One region of the Burkholderia sp. FW306-1C-G01B genome, then DNA from elsewhere that is predicted to be linked to it. Evidence: predicted binding sites of a transcription regulator. Region 1 holds the regulator's gene; the other holds the start of a gene.
What was found. The regulator LexA, encoded in region 1, represses DNA repair genes until DNA is damaged. The targets are predictions, from matches to a motif close to ACTGTATNNNNATACAGT.
Positions count from the first base shown of each region.

Region 2: imuA (translesion DNA synthesis-associated protein ImuA) is a predicted target of LexA. The motif match lies at 4,248-4,265, and genes of this name have one in related genera.

Region 1 is NZ_JBYSWZ010000022.1:42,109-49,397, reverse strand. It holds gene AC3WLY_RS32635 (CysB family HTH-type transcriptional regulator) at 1-32, opposite strand, end outside; gene AC3WLY_RS32630 (sulfate/molybdate ABC transporter ATP-binding protein) at 108-1,166, opposite strand; gene cysW (sulfate ABC transporter permease subunit CysW) at 1,180-2,130, opposite strand; gene cysT (sulfate ABC transporter permease subunit CysT) at 2,127-3,035, opposite strand; gene AC3WLY_RS32615 (sulfate ABC transporter substrate-binding protein) at 3,158-4,195, opposite strand; gene lexA (transcriptional repressor LexA) at 4,460-5,107, shown strand; gene AC3WLY_RS32605 (hypothetical protein) at 5,134-5,469, shown strand; gene AC3WLY_RS32600 (DUF2939 domain-containing protein) at 5,499-6,215, shown strand; gene AC3WLY_RS32595 (universal stress protein) at 6,303-6,800, opposite strand; gene nodI (nodulation factor ABC transporter ATP-binding protein NodI) at 7,132-7,289, shown strand, end outside.
Region 2 is NZ_JBYSWZ010000023.1:60,130-67,418, reverse strand. It holds gene AC3WLY_RS33165 (ABC transporter permease subunit) at 1-670, shown strand, start outside; gene AC3WLY_RS33160 (ABC transporter ATP-binding protein) at 672-1,466, shown strand; partial or broken gene AC3WLY_RS33155 (error-prone DNA polymerase) at 1,581-1,930, shown strand; gene AC3WLY_RS33150 (hypothetical protein) at 2,122-2,418, shown strand; gene AC3WLY_RS33145 (DUF2334 domain-containing protein) at 2,431-4,074, shown strand; gene imuA (translesion DNA synthesis-associated protein ImuA) at 4,368-5,060, shown strand; gene AC3WLY_RS33135 (Y-family DNA polymerase) at 4,993-6,480, shown strand; gene AC3WLY_RS33130 (error-prone DNA polymerase) at 6,487-7,289, shown strand, end outside.

The DNA.
Region 1 (7,289 bases):
TCGCGCACGAACCGCAATTGCTGAAAATTCATGGGTATGCCTCTTAGGCTGTCGTTGTTTGATGGTCGAATCGGAGCGAATTCCGCCCCCTGCCCTGCATGCTCGCTTCAACGCGCGGGAAACACGCGCACTGCGCGCGGCACGGCCGTCGCGCCGTCGCCGACCTGCAGCGAGAGCGCACGCCATGCATCGCGATCGAGTTCCGCCTCGAGTGCGCCGCCCGCGCGCGCCTCGAGCTCGACGCGCACCGAGCCGCCCAGCGGGATCACGCGGCGCACGTCCACGGCGATGCCGTCCCGGTGCCCTTCTCCTGCCGGCCAAAGCTGCAGGTCGTGCGGCCGCACGTATGCGTTCGCGGGGCCCGCGAAGTCGGCGTCCACCTCGATCGGCGCAGCAGCGCCCTCGGCGACGAAGCCGCGCCCGGCGACCGTGCCCGGCAGCCGGTTCGCCGCGCCGAGGAACTCGTACACGAACGCGCTCCGCGGATGATCGTAGACGTCCTGCGGGCTGCCGACCTGCTCGACGTGGCCGCGGTTCAGCACGACGATTCGATCGGCCACCTCCAGCGCCTCCTCCTGGTCGTGCGTGACGAAGATCGTCGAGATGTGCAGGTCGTCGTGCAGGCGGCGCAACCAGCCGCGCAGCTCCTTGCGGACCTTCGCGTCGAGCGCGCCGAACGGTTCGTCGAGCAGCAGCACCTTCGGCTCGACCGCGAGCGCACGGGCCAGCGCGATGCGCTGGCGCTGGCCGCCCGACAGCTCGGACGGATAGCGCTGCGCGAGCCAGTCGAGCTGCACGAGCTTCAGCAGCTCGTGCACCTTGTCGCGAATCGCGGCTTCCGACGGCCGCTCGCGGCGCGGCTTCACGCGCAGCCCGAACGCGACGTTCTCGAACACCGTCATGTGGCGGAACAGCGCGTAATGCTGGAACACGAAACCGACCTGACGGTCGCGCGCGCCGACCGACGCGACGTCGAGCCCCTGCAGCACGACCTGGCCGGCGTCCGCGTGCTCGAGGCCCGCGATCACGCGCAGCAGCGTGGTCTTGCCGCAGCCGGACGGCCCGAGCAGCGCGACCAGCTCGCCGGGCGGGAAGTCGAGCGACACGTTGTCGAGCGCCGTGAAATCGCCGAAGCGCTTCTGAAGGTTACGGACGGTGATACCCATTCTGGTTGCCTCTTTACGATTTCGACGAAACGGCGGCGACAGGGCCGGCATGTACGGGAACGGCGTCGCGCGCGCCGGCCAGTTCGGCGGCGAGATGACGCTCGGCGAGCAGCTTCAGCGCGAGCGTGACGAGCGCGAGCAGCGCCAGCACCGACGCTACCGCGAACGCCGCCGCGAAGTTGTATTCGTTGTACAGGATCTCGACGTGCAGCGGCATCGTGTCGGTCACGCCGCGGATGTGGCCCGACACGACCGACACCGCGCCGAATTCGCCCATCGCGCGCGCGTTGCACAGGATCACGCCGTACAGCAGGCCCCACCTCACGTTCGGCAGCGTCACGCGGCGGAAGATCTGCCAGCCCGACGCGCCGAGCACGCGCGCGGCTTCTTCCTCGTCGGTGCCCTGCGCCTGCATCAGCGGAATCAGCTCGCGCGCGACGAACGGGAACGTGACGAAGATCGTCGCGAGCACGATGCCCGGCACCGCGAAGATGATCTGCACGTCGTGATCCTGCAGCCACGGCCCGAGCCAGCCCTGCGCGCCGAACAGCAGCACGTACACGAGGCCCGAGATCACCGGCGACACGGAGAACGGCAGGTCGATCAGCGTCGTCAGCAGCGCCTTGCCGCGGAATTCGAACTTCGCGATCGCCCACGATGCGCACACGCCGAATACGAGATTCAGCGGCACGGCGATCGCGGCGACGATCAGCGTGAGCTTGATCGCCGCCCATGCGTCGGGATCGGCCAGCGATTCGAGATAGAAGCCGACGCCCTTTCTCAGCGCCTCGACGAACACCGCGGCGAGCGGCACGACGAGGAAGAACGCGAGGAACACCAGCGCGATACCCGTGAGCAGCCAGCGCACGACGCGCGACTCGCTGACGGGGTCGAGCCGGTTCGCGGCGCGTCCTTGCGCGGCCGACGACGGGGTTTTCAGCACGACGGTGGCCTTCTGGCTCATTGCTGGCCTCCTGCCGCGGTTGCGGCGACGGTCGCGGGCGCGGGGCCGCTTGCGCCCTTGCCGGACGAGCCGCGGCTCGTCCGGCGCTGCAAATACCATTGCAGCGTGTTGATCAGCAGCAGCATCAGGAACGACACGACCAGCATCACGACCGCGAGCGCGGTCGCGCCCGCGTAGTCGTATTGCTCGAGCTTCGTGATGATGAGCAGCGACGTGATCTCGGATTTCATCGGCACGTTGCCGGCGATGAAGATCACCGACCCGTATTCGCCGAGCGCGCGCGCGAACGCCAGCGCGAAACCGGTCAAGAGCGCCGGCAGCACGGCCGGCAGCACGACGCGGCGGAACGTCAGCCAGCGCGATGCGCCGAGGCATGCGGCGGCCTCTTCCTGCTCGCGCTCGAAATCCTCGAGCACCGGCTGCACGGTGCGCACGACGAACGGCAGCCCGATGAAGGTCAGCGCGACCAGCACGCCGGCCGGCGTGAACGCGATCTTGATGCCGAGCGGCGCGAGATACTGGCCGACCCAGCCGTTGGTCGCGTAAACGGCCGCAAGCGAGATGCCGGCGACCGACGTCGGCAGCGCGAACGGCAGGTCGACGATCGCATCGACGAGGCGCTTGAACGGGAACGTGTAGCGCACGAGCACCCACGCGACGAGGAAGCCGAACACGGCGTTGATCAGCGCGCCGCCGAGCGCGGCCGAGAACGTCAGCCGGTACGACGCGAGCACGCGCGGCGACGTGACGGCGGTGACGAACTGGCCCCACGACAGCGTCGCGGTTTTCAGGAACGTGGCGGCGAGCGGAATCAGCACCACGAGGCTCAAATAGGCCACCGTGATGCCTAGCGTCACGCCGAAACCGGGCAGCGCGCTCGGCTTGCGAAAGGTGTACGTCGTCATCGGATGCTCTTGCTGGATCGATGCTGCTCATGGGCCCGACGCAAACGCCGGCGCGATGAATTGCGCCGGCGGCCCGTCGGGGATGCGGCGCGCTGTCGTGGCGCGCCGCTGTCGTTATGGCGTTACTGCGGCTTGTAGATCGAGTCGAACACGCCGCCGTCCGCGAAATGCGTCTTCTGCGCATTCGTCCAGCCGCCGAACGTGTCGTCGACCGTGTACAGCTTCAGCTTCGGGAACTGCTTCGTCAGTTCCGCCGGCACGCTCTTCGAACGCGGCCGGTAATAGTTGCGCGCCGCGATCTCCTGGCCCTGCGGGCTGTACAGGAAGTTCAGGTACGCGTCGGCCAGCTTGCGCGTGCCCTTCTTGTCGACCACCTTGTCGACCACCGCGACGGGCGGCTCGGCCAGGATGCTCACCGACGGCACGACGATCTCGAACTTGTCGGTACCGAATTCCTTGACCGACAGGAATGCCTCGTTTTCCCATGCGATCAGCACGTCGCCGATCCCGCGCTGCACGAAGCTCGTGGTCGCGCCGCGCGCGCCCGAATCGAGCACGCCCGCGTTCTTGTAGAGCTTCGTGACGAACTCCTTCGCCGTCTGCTCGTTGCCGCCCGGCTTGTGCACCGCATACGCCCACGCGGCCAGGTAGTTCCAGCGCGCGCCGCCCGACGTCTTCGGGTTCGGCGTGACGATCGAGATGCCCGGCTTGGTCAGGTCGTCCCAGTCCTTGATCCCCTTCGGATTGCCCTTGCGCACGAGGAACACGATCGTCGACGTGTACGGCGACGCGTTGTCGGGCAGGCGTTTCTGCCAGTCCTTGTTGACGAGCCCCTTGTTCGCGAGCGCGTCGATGTCGTACGCGAGCGCCAGCGTGACGACGTCGGCCTGCAGGCCGTCGAGCACCGAGCGCGCCTGTGCGCCCGAGCCGCCGTGCGACTGCTTGAAGTTGACCGTCTCGCCCGTCTTCGCCTTCCACTCCTTGCCGAACGCCTGGTTGAAGTCCTGATACAGCTCGCGCGTCGGGTCGTACGACACGTTCAGGAAGGTCGTATCGGCCTGGGCGTGTGTCGCGACGCCCAGCGCCGCCGCCGCGCCCAGCGCGAGTGTTGCGATCAGGCGGCCCATTCCGCCCGCCAGCCCCGTATTGCGCTTCGCCATCCTTGGTTCTCCAGTGTTGTCGGTATTGCGATGTCGGGCCAGTCTAGCGAACGGCTTACATGATTAAAAATAATCGTTCCTCATTTTTTAATACTCAAAAGTGCTAACGCATACGGGATGGACGGTTGCGGCAGATGAACCGGCGTCCGGACGTCGCGAAATCGCGCCGGAACCGGCGCGATCGCGTCGAACCTCAAGTAACGCTTGAAATTCGCGAAGTACTGTATAAAAATACAGCTCACTGTCTATCCATACAGTTGAGCCATGACCAAACTCACCGCCCGTCAGCAGCAAGTGTTCGACTTGATCCGTCGCGCGATCGAGCGCTCCGGATTCCCGCCCACCCGTGCCGAGATCGCGGCCGAACTGGGCTTCAGCTCGCCGAATGCAGCCGAGGAGCACCTGCGCGCATTGGCGCGCAAGGGCGTGATCGAGCTGGCCGCCGGCGCATCGCGCGGCATCCGCCTGCTCGGCATCGACGACGCCCCGCACCAGTTCACGCTGCCGCACGCCGGCCTGATGCAACTGTCGCTGCCGCTCGTCGGCCGCGTCGCGGCCGGTAGCCCGATCCTCGCGCAGGAGCACATCTCGCAGCATTACGCGTGCGATCCCGCGCTGTTCTCCAGCAAGCCCGACTACCTGCTGAAGGTGCGCGGCCTGTCGATGCGCGACGCCGGCATTCTCGACGGCGACCTCCTCGCCGTGCAGAAGCGCACGGAAGCGAAGGACGGCCAGATCATCGTCGCGCGTCTCGGCGACGACGTCACGGTCAAGCGCCTGATGCGCCGGCCGGGCGGTCTCGAGCTGATCGCGGAGAACCCGGATTACGAAAACATCTTCGTCAAGGCCGGCAGCGCGGAATTCGCGCTGGAAGGCATCGCCGTCGGGCTGATCCGCTCGGGCGAACTCTGACATTCCGTCTCGCTGAGGAGAACATCATGGAACGCCTTGCCCGTCTGCTGCCTTTCCGTCAATTCGGTCGCCTGCGTCATCTGCGCGGCCGCACGCCTTGCGCACCGCTGTCCGCGGCAGCGCCTGTGAAAGAAGAAGTCGCAGTCGAACGGCAGGCGTCCCTGCTGCCGTCGGCGCTCCCCGCTTTCGCGCGGGTATCGCTGAATGCCGGCCTGAATCATGCGGAACCCGCGCGCCGCGCGCCGGTGCGCGTCTATCACGGCCGGTCGCGCCTGATCATGGTCGGCACGATCGATGCCGTGTGCCGGATGATCGATCGCTGCATCGCGGAGGAACGATCGGCCGCGCAAAGCGGTCTCTGATTGCGGAACATTCCCGCACCGGAGGAAACGTGACTGGATCTTCGGGCCGCACATGGCGGCTCAAGTCCCTGCTGATCGCCGTACTGGCCGTCGCCGTCATTGCGGCGATCGGTTATGCATACGCATCGCCATACGTCGCGCTCGGTCGCCTGAAATCGGCGATCGATTCGCGCGATGCGCAGGCCATCAGTGAATATGTCGATTTTCCGTCGCTGCGCATCAGCCTGAAGCAGCAGGTCACGGAAGAGTTGATGCGCCGGATCGACGCGGTGAAGAAGGAGAATCCGCTCGCGGTGATCGGGGCGCTGATCGGGTCCGCACTGATCGGCCCGATGGTCGATGCGTACGCGACCCCGGAGGGCGTGGCCGCGCTGATGAGCGGATTGCCGCCGCGCGGCAATCCGGGCGAGCGTCCGCCCGAATGGTCGAATCTGCCGCAAGGCAATGCACCGGCCGACACGCCGGCCGCACCGCCGGTCAATCCGGCTCCGGCAAGTGCAGCTGTTCCAGCCAGTAACGCGGCCGCTACGGCTGCGTCATCGCCGGCACCGGCATCTGCCGCGCCGGCCAGCGCGAACGATGCAACGCACACGCCGCATCAGCAGCAAACCAGTGCCGGCTACCGGAATGTCGATGAATTCGTCGTGACCTACCAGCGCAGCGCCGATGGCACACGCTATGCGGCAGTATTCCACCGCTTCGGGCTGTTTTCGTGGAAGTTGTCCGCGATCGACCTGCACGCGTAGCCGGTCGCGCGCGACGCCCGCGCCGCGGATGCAGTGCGGCGCCTGACCGGTGCGAATCGCCGGTCAGGCGACCATTGCGTCATTGGATCATTTGCCGCTCGCCGTGGCCGCTTCACGCTCGCGCGCGATTTCGGCCTTCTGCTCCTCCGCCGACGAACACGCAACCAGAATGCTGCAGTTCACGCGATCGAGCAGTTGCGTATTGCCCGACCCCATCCACCATCTCGATAGCCCGCTGCGGCACCGGTGGCCGACGACGACGAGGTCGACCTTCAGCTCCGACGCGAGATTCGCGATTTCGTCGATCGGATAGCCGAACGCGAAATGGCCTTCGGCCTGCACGCCGCGCTCGCGCAGCCAGTTCACGCCTTCCTGCAGGATTTCGCGCGCGGTTTCCTCGAAGCGGCCGCACGCGACGTCGGTCAGCAAACCCGCGCTTTGTGCAATGCTCGAACGCATGTCGACGACCGACAGCAAGTGCGTTTCGGCCTTCAGGTCCATTGCGAGATTGGCGCCGCAACGCAGTGCCTTGCGCCCTTCGAGCGAGCCGTCGTAACACAGCAAAATCTTGTTGTAGCTAGCCATGAAACCTCCCTATCGCGACAACGAGCCTACGCATTCATCATGGTGCGCCGCAATTCAGGACGCAAGGGATGGAAAACGCTGATTCGCCCCGCTCGGCGCGTGCGCGATGATGCGGTGCACGATCGGTGCACACTTGCATCGCACCGTGCAGGCCTGCCCTGAAGAGACGCAGCCGATGCACTAGAATGGCTCGTTCGTATTCCAGCAGGCCATAACGTGCCGGCGTTGCGCGCTTCGGTCATGCCCCTGTGACCCGCATTCGTCCGATCCGTTCGCCAACCGGCCACGCATCGGGCGGCGGAACGCACCCGCTTACAACGACAACATGCCCATGTCCGTCGCACCGATCGATCTCCGCAACGTCGAAAAGCGCTATGGCGACAAACTCGTCGTCAACGGCCTGTCCTTCAACGTACAGGCCGGCGAATGCTACGGCCTGCTCGGGCCGAACGGCGCCGGCAAGACCACTACGCTGAAGATGTTGCTCGG
Region 2 (7,289 bases), on a different contig from region 1:
GGGCTGGCTCAACGTGCGCCTGAAGATCATGGATCTGCTCGCCAGCATCCTGATGATGATCGCGCTGTATTCGGTGAATCTGCGGATCATGGGCCGGCCGAACGTGCCGCTGATCACCGAGCCGACGCTGTTCACCGTGCTGCAGCCCGACTGGATGCCCGACTACGTGCTGCGTCCGGCGCTGCTCGCGATCGTCGTCGTGGTCGCGAAGCTCGGCCTCGACTGGTTCTTCTCGTCGCAGCTCGGCCTCGCGATGCGCGCGACCGGCGCGAACCCGCGGATGGCGCGTGCCCAGGGCATTGCGACCGGCCGCGCGACGCTTGCCGGGATGGCGCTGTCGAACGCGCTCGTCGCGCTCGCAGGCGCCTTGTTCGCGCAGACGCAGGGCGGCGCGGACATCTCGATGGGGATCGGCACGATCGTGATCGGGCTGGCCGCGGTGATCATCGGCGAGACGCTGCTGCCCGCGCGCCGGCTGGTGCTGACGACGCTCGCCGTCGTGCTCGGCGCGATCGTCTACCGCTTCTTCATCGCGCTCGCGCTGAACAGCGAATTCATCGGCCTGAAGGCGCAGGACCTGAACCTCGTGACGGCCGCGCTCGTCACGATCGCGCTGGTGCTGCCGGCGACGCGCAAGAAGCTGTTCGCGCGCAAGAACGGAGGGGCATGACATGTTGTCCGCACAAGACCTGACACTCACGTTCAATCCCGGCACGCCGATCGAGACGCGCGCGCTGCGCGGGCTGTCGCTCGAGATTCCCGACGGCCAGTTCGTCGCGGTGATCGGCTCGAACGGCGCCGGCAAGTCGACCTTCCTCAATGCGGTCAGCGGCGACCAGCGAGTCGATGCGGGGCGCATCTCGATCGACGGCGCGGACGTCACGCGCCAGCCCGCGTGGGACCGCGCGCACCTCGTCGCGCGCGTGTTCCAGGATCCGATGGCCGGCACCTGCGAGGCGCTGACGATCGAGGAGAACATGGCGCTCGCGACGGCGCGCGGCGTGCGGCGCGGCTTCCGGGCCGCGCTCGACCGTCCGTCGCGCGAGCTGTTCCGCGACAAGCTGCGGCTGCTGAACCTCGGTCTCGAGAACCGGCTGACCGACCGGATCGGGCTGCTGTCGGGCGGCCAGCGGCAGGCCGTGAGCCTGCTGATGGCGTCGCTGCGGCCGTCGCGGATCCTGCTGCTCGACGAGCACACGGCCGCACTCGACCCGAAGACGGCCGCGTTCGTGCTGGAACTGACCGCGCGCATCGTCGCCGAGAGCCGGCTGACGACGATGATGGTCACGCACAGCATGCGGCAGGCGCTCGACTACGGCGACCGCACGGTGATGCTGCACCAGGGGCAGGTCGTGCTCGACGTGTCGGGCGACGCGCGCAAGGGGCTCGACGTGCCGGACCTGCTGCAGATGTTCGAGAAGGTGCGGCACGAGCAGCTCGACGACGACGCGTTGTTGTTGGGCTGACGCGCGGCAGGCGGGCCCGGCGCGGTGCGCGGTGCTGCATCGTGCCGGTTTGAGTGCCGATCCGGCCGGGTGATTCGGCGCGTGTGCGTCGCAGCGGGCCGGATGGTTACGAGGATCGCATTCGCCGCGCTTGCGATGAGCCGCGACGGTTACGGCAACCTCTGCGAATTGGTTTCGCTCGGCACGCATGCCTAGCGCAGCTCGATCACGAGCATCCGAAAGCCCCCTTAGCGCCTGCGTGGCCTGCCCGATTGCATCGCGATCCTGTCGCCAGACTTCCCGGCCAACGCGCAGAGCTCGAGCCCCAGGTCGAATGGATTGCGCGCGTGTTCGGTGATCGCACATGGGCCGCGCTCACGCTACACGCACGCGCGATGGATGACGGCAGCGACAGCGGATACGTTGCACACCTGAAACGTTTTTTCCAAACAATTTTGGATTGCCATGGCGTGCCGATTTCGGCGCCCTGATCCCGTGCCCATTTGCGACCGATGGTACGGTTCTAGCTTGAAAGCAAAACTATCCGATTCCGGATTTTTATCCGGTATCAAGCACGCAACAAATAACGACATAACGCCCCGATTATGACTGGCACATCATCGTGCTCGTTTCCATAACGAGTGGAAACTATTTCGCATGTCGAAGGATGAAAATCATGCTTTCTCATCGCAATCGATATTTTCGGAACGGATTGAGCACTGTTGGATCACTCGTCACATTAATCTCCGCGCTCGCCTTCGCCGTCGCTGTTCAGGATACGAATGCGCAGGAGAAGGGCAATTCGTCTGCCGTAAAGATCAAGCCGCCTCCGTTACCCAACGGTTCCGCCCGGGTCAAGGTGAAGCCAGGTATGTCCGACGAGGAATGGGAGAAGGCATACAAGGAGACGGGGCGCCCCAAGTTCAACTTGAAGTCCGTCAAGAAAGCCGGTGGCAACGTGCAACGCGACTAGAGAGAAACGGCCATGAAAAAGATCCTGCTTGTCATCGCCCTGCTTGCCGGACTCGCGCAAATGACGTTGCCGAGCACGGCGCACGCGCAGGTCACCACGGCACGTACGCTCGTGCTGTACGACAATCCGGCCAACGACCCGTATTCGAAGCTCGGCCTGATATACAGCATCATGTTGAGGAACCTGCTTGGCCATTTCAACGCGACGGTCGATCTGGTTCCGATACAGAACTACACGGCCGGAATGGTCGCGAACCACGACGTCACTTTCTACATCGGCGACTACTACAACAATCCGATTCCGACGGCGTTCATGAGCGATGTGATGACCGCCACGAAGACCGTGGTCTGGTTCAAATACAACTTGTGGCAACTGGCATGGAACACGGCCTATACCTTCAACCAGACCTTCGGGTTCAGCTTTCTCGGCATTGCCGGGTTGAACGCGCCGCCTTCGTCAAGCAATCCGAATCCCGGCTTCTACGACACGGTCACGTACAAGAATCTGCCGATGGTCAAGTACTACGCGTATAACGCGTCAACCGGCGCCATCAACGCGGACCCGGATGTCGGGTTGACCCAGATCGTCGATGCCACCAAGGCGCAAGCACTCGTCACCATCAAGAACAGCAAGAGTGGGGCAACCACGCCATACGTCATGCGCTCGGGCAAGCTCTGGTATTTCGCGGATGTGCCATTTTCCTTCATCGGTCCGACGGATCGATACCTGGTGATATGCGACATCCTGCACGACATCCTGCAGACCAATGCACCGGTGAATCACCGTGCGCTCGTCCGTCTGGAGGACCTCGACGCGTATACGACGACGAGTTCGATGACAACGCTGACGAATTACCTGTATTCGAAGCAGATTCCGTTCACGATGGCCACCATTCCCGTGTATACGGATCCGAACGGCTATTACACCGGCGGCGTCCCGGAGACGATCCATCTTGCGCAGGCAACGGGTCTCAAGAGTTCGCTGAACTACGCGATAGCGCACGGCGGCTCGATCGTGATGCACGGCCTTACGCATCAGTACGATTCGACGCCGAATCTTCTCACCGCGGTCAGCGGCAGCGACTATGAGTTCTGGTATGCGGTCCAGAACCGTCCCGTCGATGAGGACTCCGTTCAATGGGCGGAAGGCAGGATGGCCGAGGGCATACTCGAGTTCACGGCCAACGGCTACAAGGTCGTCGGCTGGGCCGCGCCGCAGTACCAGATGTCGCCGAATGCGGCGGCGGCCACTGCCCTCACGTTCCCGACGACGTTCCAGCGGGCCGTCTACTACACCGCGACCAATCCGCAACTCGGAACGGGGGCAGCCAACCAGGATTTTTCGGCCGGGCAGTTCTTTCCGTACATCATCAACGCCGATTACTACGGGCAGCGGATCATCCCGGAGAACCTGGGCAGTATCCAGTACAACATCTGCAATACCGACCCGTTCTCGTGTATCTCGTATCCATGGCAGCAGCTCGTCACCAATGCTCAATACGGTTTGGCGGTGCGGGACGGTTTCGCGTCCTTCTTCTTCCATCCGTACTGGCTTGAACCCGATCTTGGATTGCCGGCCTACCAGGACTTCCAGAGCCTGATCACCGGCATTACGAATCTCGGCTATACGTGGGTAGACGGCACGACTGCCAAGTGATATTGGCGTGGCGGCAGCGCCGTGCGACCTTCATCGGCGCGCCCGTGGCTTAGAGCTGACTATTGACGTCAGATCTGCCCGAGCGCGCACGCTCGGCGAGCCAGGACGCTCTGGATATCGCCCTGAATTCCTATCGTCGCCTCTCTCGCGCTTTGGAGATTTTCAGCTAGAATACTGTATATATATACAGTATTGGTGAGCGATCGATCGTGACTACCGTTCTTCTCCATCCCAGCCAGATCCGGCCCGCTGACGAACGGGCTCGGTCCATCGATACGTTGCTCGACGCAAGTATGCATTCCGGCTCGGGGGGAATAACGCTCTGGCGCGGCTCGCAGCTTGCGCGCGGCGGCCCGCGCACGATCGATACCGGCTTCGCGCCGCTGTCGGCCGAGCTGCCGGGCGGCGGCTGGCCGGTCGGCGGGCTCGTCGAACTGCTGGCCGCACAGCCGGGCTGCGGCGAGATGCGGCTGCTCGCGCCCGCGCTCGCACGCACCGTCAGCGCCCGGCGTCCGCTCGCGCTCGTCGCGCCGCCGCAATCGCCGCATGCGACCGCGCTCGCCAGTCTCGGCGTGCCGGCCGACGCGCTGCTGTGGCTGCGCGCCGGCAGCCGCACGGATGCATTGTGGGCCGCCGAGCAGGCGCTCAGGACCGGCTGTTGCGGCGCGCTGCTGCTCTGGCAGGACGCGCGGCCCGATGCGCTGCGGCGCCTGCATCTCGCGGCCGCGCGCACGGGCGACACGCTGTTCGTGATGCTGCGCCCGCTGTCGGCCGCGCGGCAGCCGTCGCCGGCTGTGCTGCGCGTCGCGCTGCATCCCGTGCCGGGCGGCGTGTCGCTCGATATCGTCAAGCGTCGCGGGCCCGCGCGCGGCGAGCCGCTCGTGCTCGACCTGCCGTCGCCCATCGTGGAGAGTCGTTATGCGCGTCTTGCTCGGCATCCATCTGCCGCGCCTGCCGCTCGACGTGTGCGCCCCGCAGCCGTCTGACGCAGCGGCCGGCGGTGCCGGCTGCGCGGTGCTCGAGCAGGGCGTCGTGCTGATCGCCGATGCGGCCGCGCGCCGGCAAGGCGTGCGCGCGGGCATGAAGCGCGGCGGCGTGCTGACGCTCGCGCCCGAGACGCAGCTCGTCGAACGCGATCCCGCGCGCGAGGCCGATGCGCAGCGCGCGGTCGCGCTCGCGTTGCTGCGCTTCTCGCCGTGCGTCGCGCTCGACGACGAAGCCACGCTGATCGTCGACGTCGGCCCGAGCCTGCGCCTGTTCGGCGGCCTGCCGTCGCTGTGCCGCCAGGTGCGCGCGACGCTCGCGGCGCTCGGTTATGCGGCGCGCCTGTCCGCCGCGCCGACCGGGCGCGGCGCGTGGCTGCTCGCGCGCACGTCGGCGCGCGCGCGCATCCGGCGCCGCGTCGCCGGCCACGCGTCGCTCGTCCGCTCGCTCGACGGGCTGCCCTGTGTGCTGCTGCCCGATGCGCGCCCGTATGCGGGCTGGTTCGACGGCCTCGGTTGCCGCACGCTCGCCGATCTGCGCCGCCTGCCGCGCGCGGGGCTGCAGCGCCGCTGCGGTCCCGCGCTGCTGGCCGCGCTCGATCGTGCATACGGCGAAGCGGTCGAGCCGCTTGCGTGGATGGCGGTGCCGCCCGTGTTCGACGTGCGGCTCGAATTGCCGGAGCGCGTCGAATACGCGGAAGCCGTGCTGTTCGCCGCGCGGCGGCTCGTCGTGCAGCTCTGCGGCTGGCTGGCCGCGCGGCAACTGTCGCTGGCCGCGATGACATTCGATCTCGAGCACGAGCGCGGCCGCCAGGCCGTGCCGCCGACGCCGCTCGAACTCGCGTTCGCCGCGCCCGTACGCGACGAGGCGCACTTCATGCGGCTGCTCGGCGAGCGGCTCGCGCGCGTCGAGTTGCCGGCCGCGGTGATCGCGGTGCGCCTGAAGGCCACGCGCGTCGAATCGGTCGCGCCGCCGGCCGACGATCTGTTTCCCGAGCCGGGCGGCACGCGCGAGACGCGCGCGCGGCTGTTCGAGTTGCTGGTCGCGCGGCTCGGCGCGGAGAACGTGCTGCGCGCGGCGCCCGTCGCCGATCACCGGCCCGAAGCCGCGAACCGCTGGCTGCCGCTCGATGCGCAGGCCGGCAAGCCGGCCGCTGGTCCGCCGGCCGTGCCGCCGCGTCCCGCGTGGCTGCTGGCCGAGCCGCTGCCGTTGCTGATGCGCGGGGAGCGGCCGGTATTTCATACGCCGCTCAGGATGATGTCGTCGGCGGAACGGATCGAGGCCGGGTGGTTCGATGGTCAATTGGCCGCGCGCGATTACTACGTTGCGCAGGGCGAAGAGGGGGCGTGCTACTGGGTATTCAGGGAGCGGACGAGCAGTCGGTCGGCTCCGCACTGGTTTCTGCACGGCCTGTTCGGGTGAGCGGTGATGGCTGCGCAATACCAGTTTCTTCCCGACTACGCGGAGTTGTTCTGCCGCTCGAACTTTTCGTTCCTGCATGGCGCGTCGCATGCGGAGGAACTGGTCGAGCGTGCGTTCGAGCTCGGTTATCGCGGGATCGCGATCACCGACGAATGCTCGCTCGCAGGCGCGCCGCGCATGCATGTCGAGGCGAAGGCGAAAGGGCTGCCGCTCGTCATCGGTTCGTATTTCGAAGTCACACCGGATGAAGTCGCACCTGGCCACGATCCGGGCCCCGGCGCGTTCGGACTCGTGCTGCTCGCGCAGAACCGCGAGGGTTACGGCAACCTGTCCGAGCTGATTTCGTGGCGGCGGATGGCATCGCCGAAGGGCACGTATCGACTGACGTCGAGGATGCTGTCGGTGCCGCCCGAGGCGTTTGCGCACTTGCGCGGAATGCCCGACTGCTTCGCGATTCTCGTGCCCGCGTATCCGGTGCGTGCGGACGTACTCGATGCGCAGGTCGCATGGTTTCGCGCGACATTCGGCGAGCGTGCGCGGCTGGGGCTCGTGCAGTTGCAGCGCGCGCTGGACGGTGCGCAACGCGAGGAGATTCGTGCGGCCGGCGCGCGGCGTGGGGTGCGCATCGTTGCGCTTGGCGACGTGACGATGCACCGGCGGTCATGCAAGCCGCTGCAGGACGTGATGACGGCGATCCGGATCGGGATGCCGGTCTCGGAATGCGGCTATGCGCTCGCGCCGAACGCGGAGCAGCATCTGCGCAGGCGACAGCGAATCGCAGAACTGTTCTCGCCGGACGAGATCGCGCA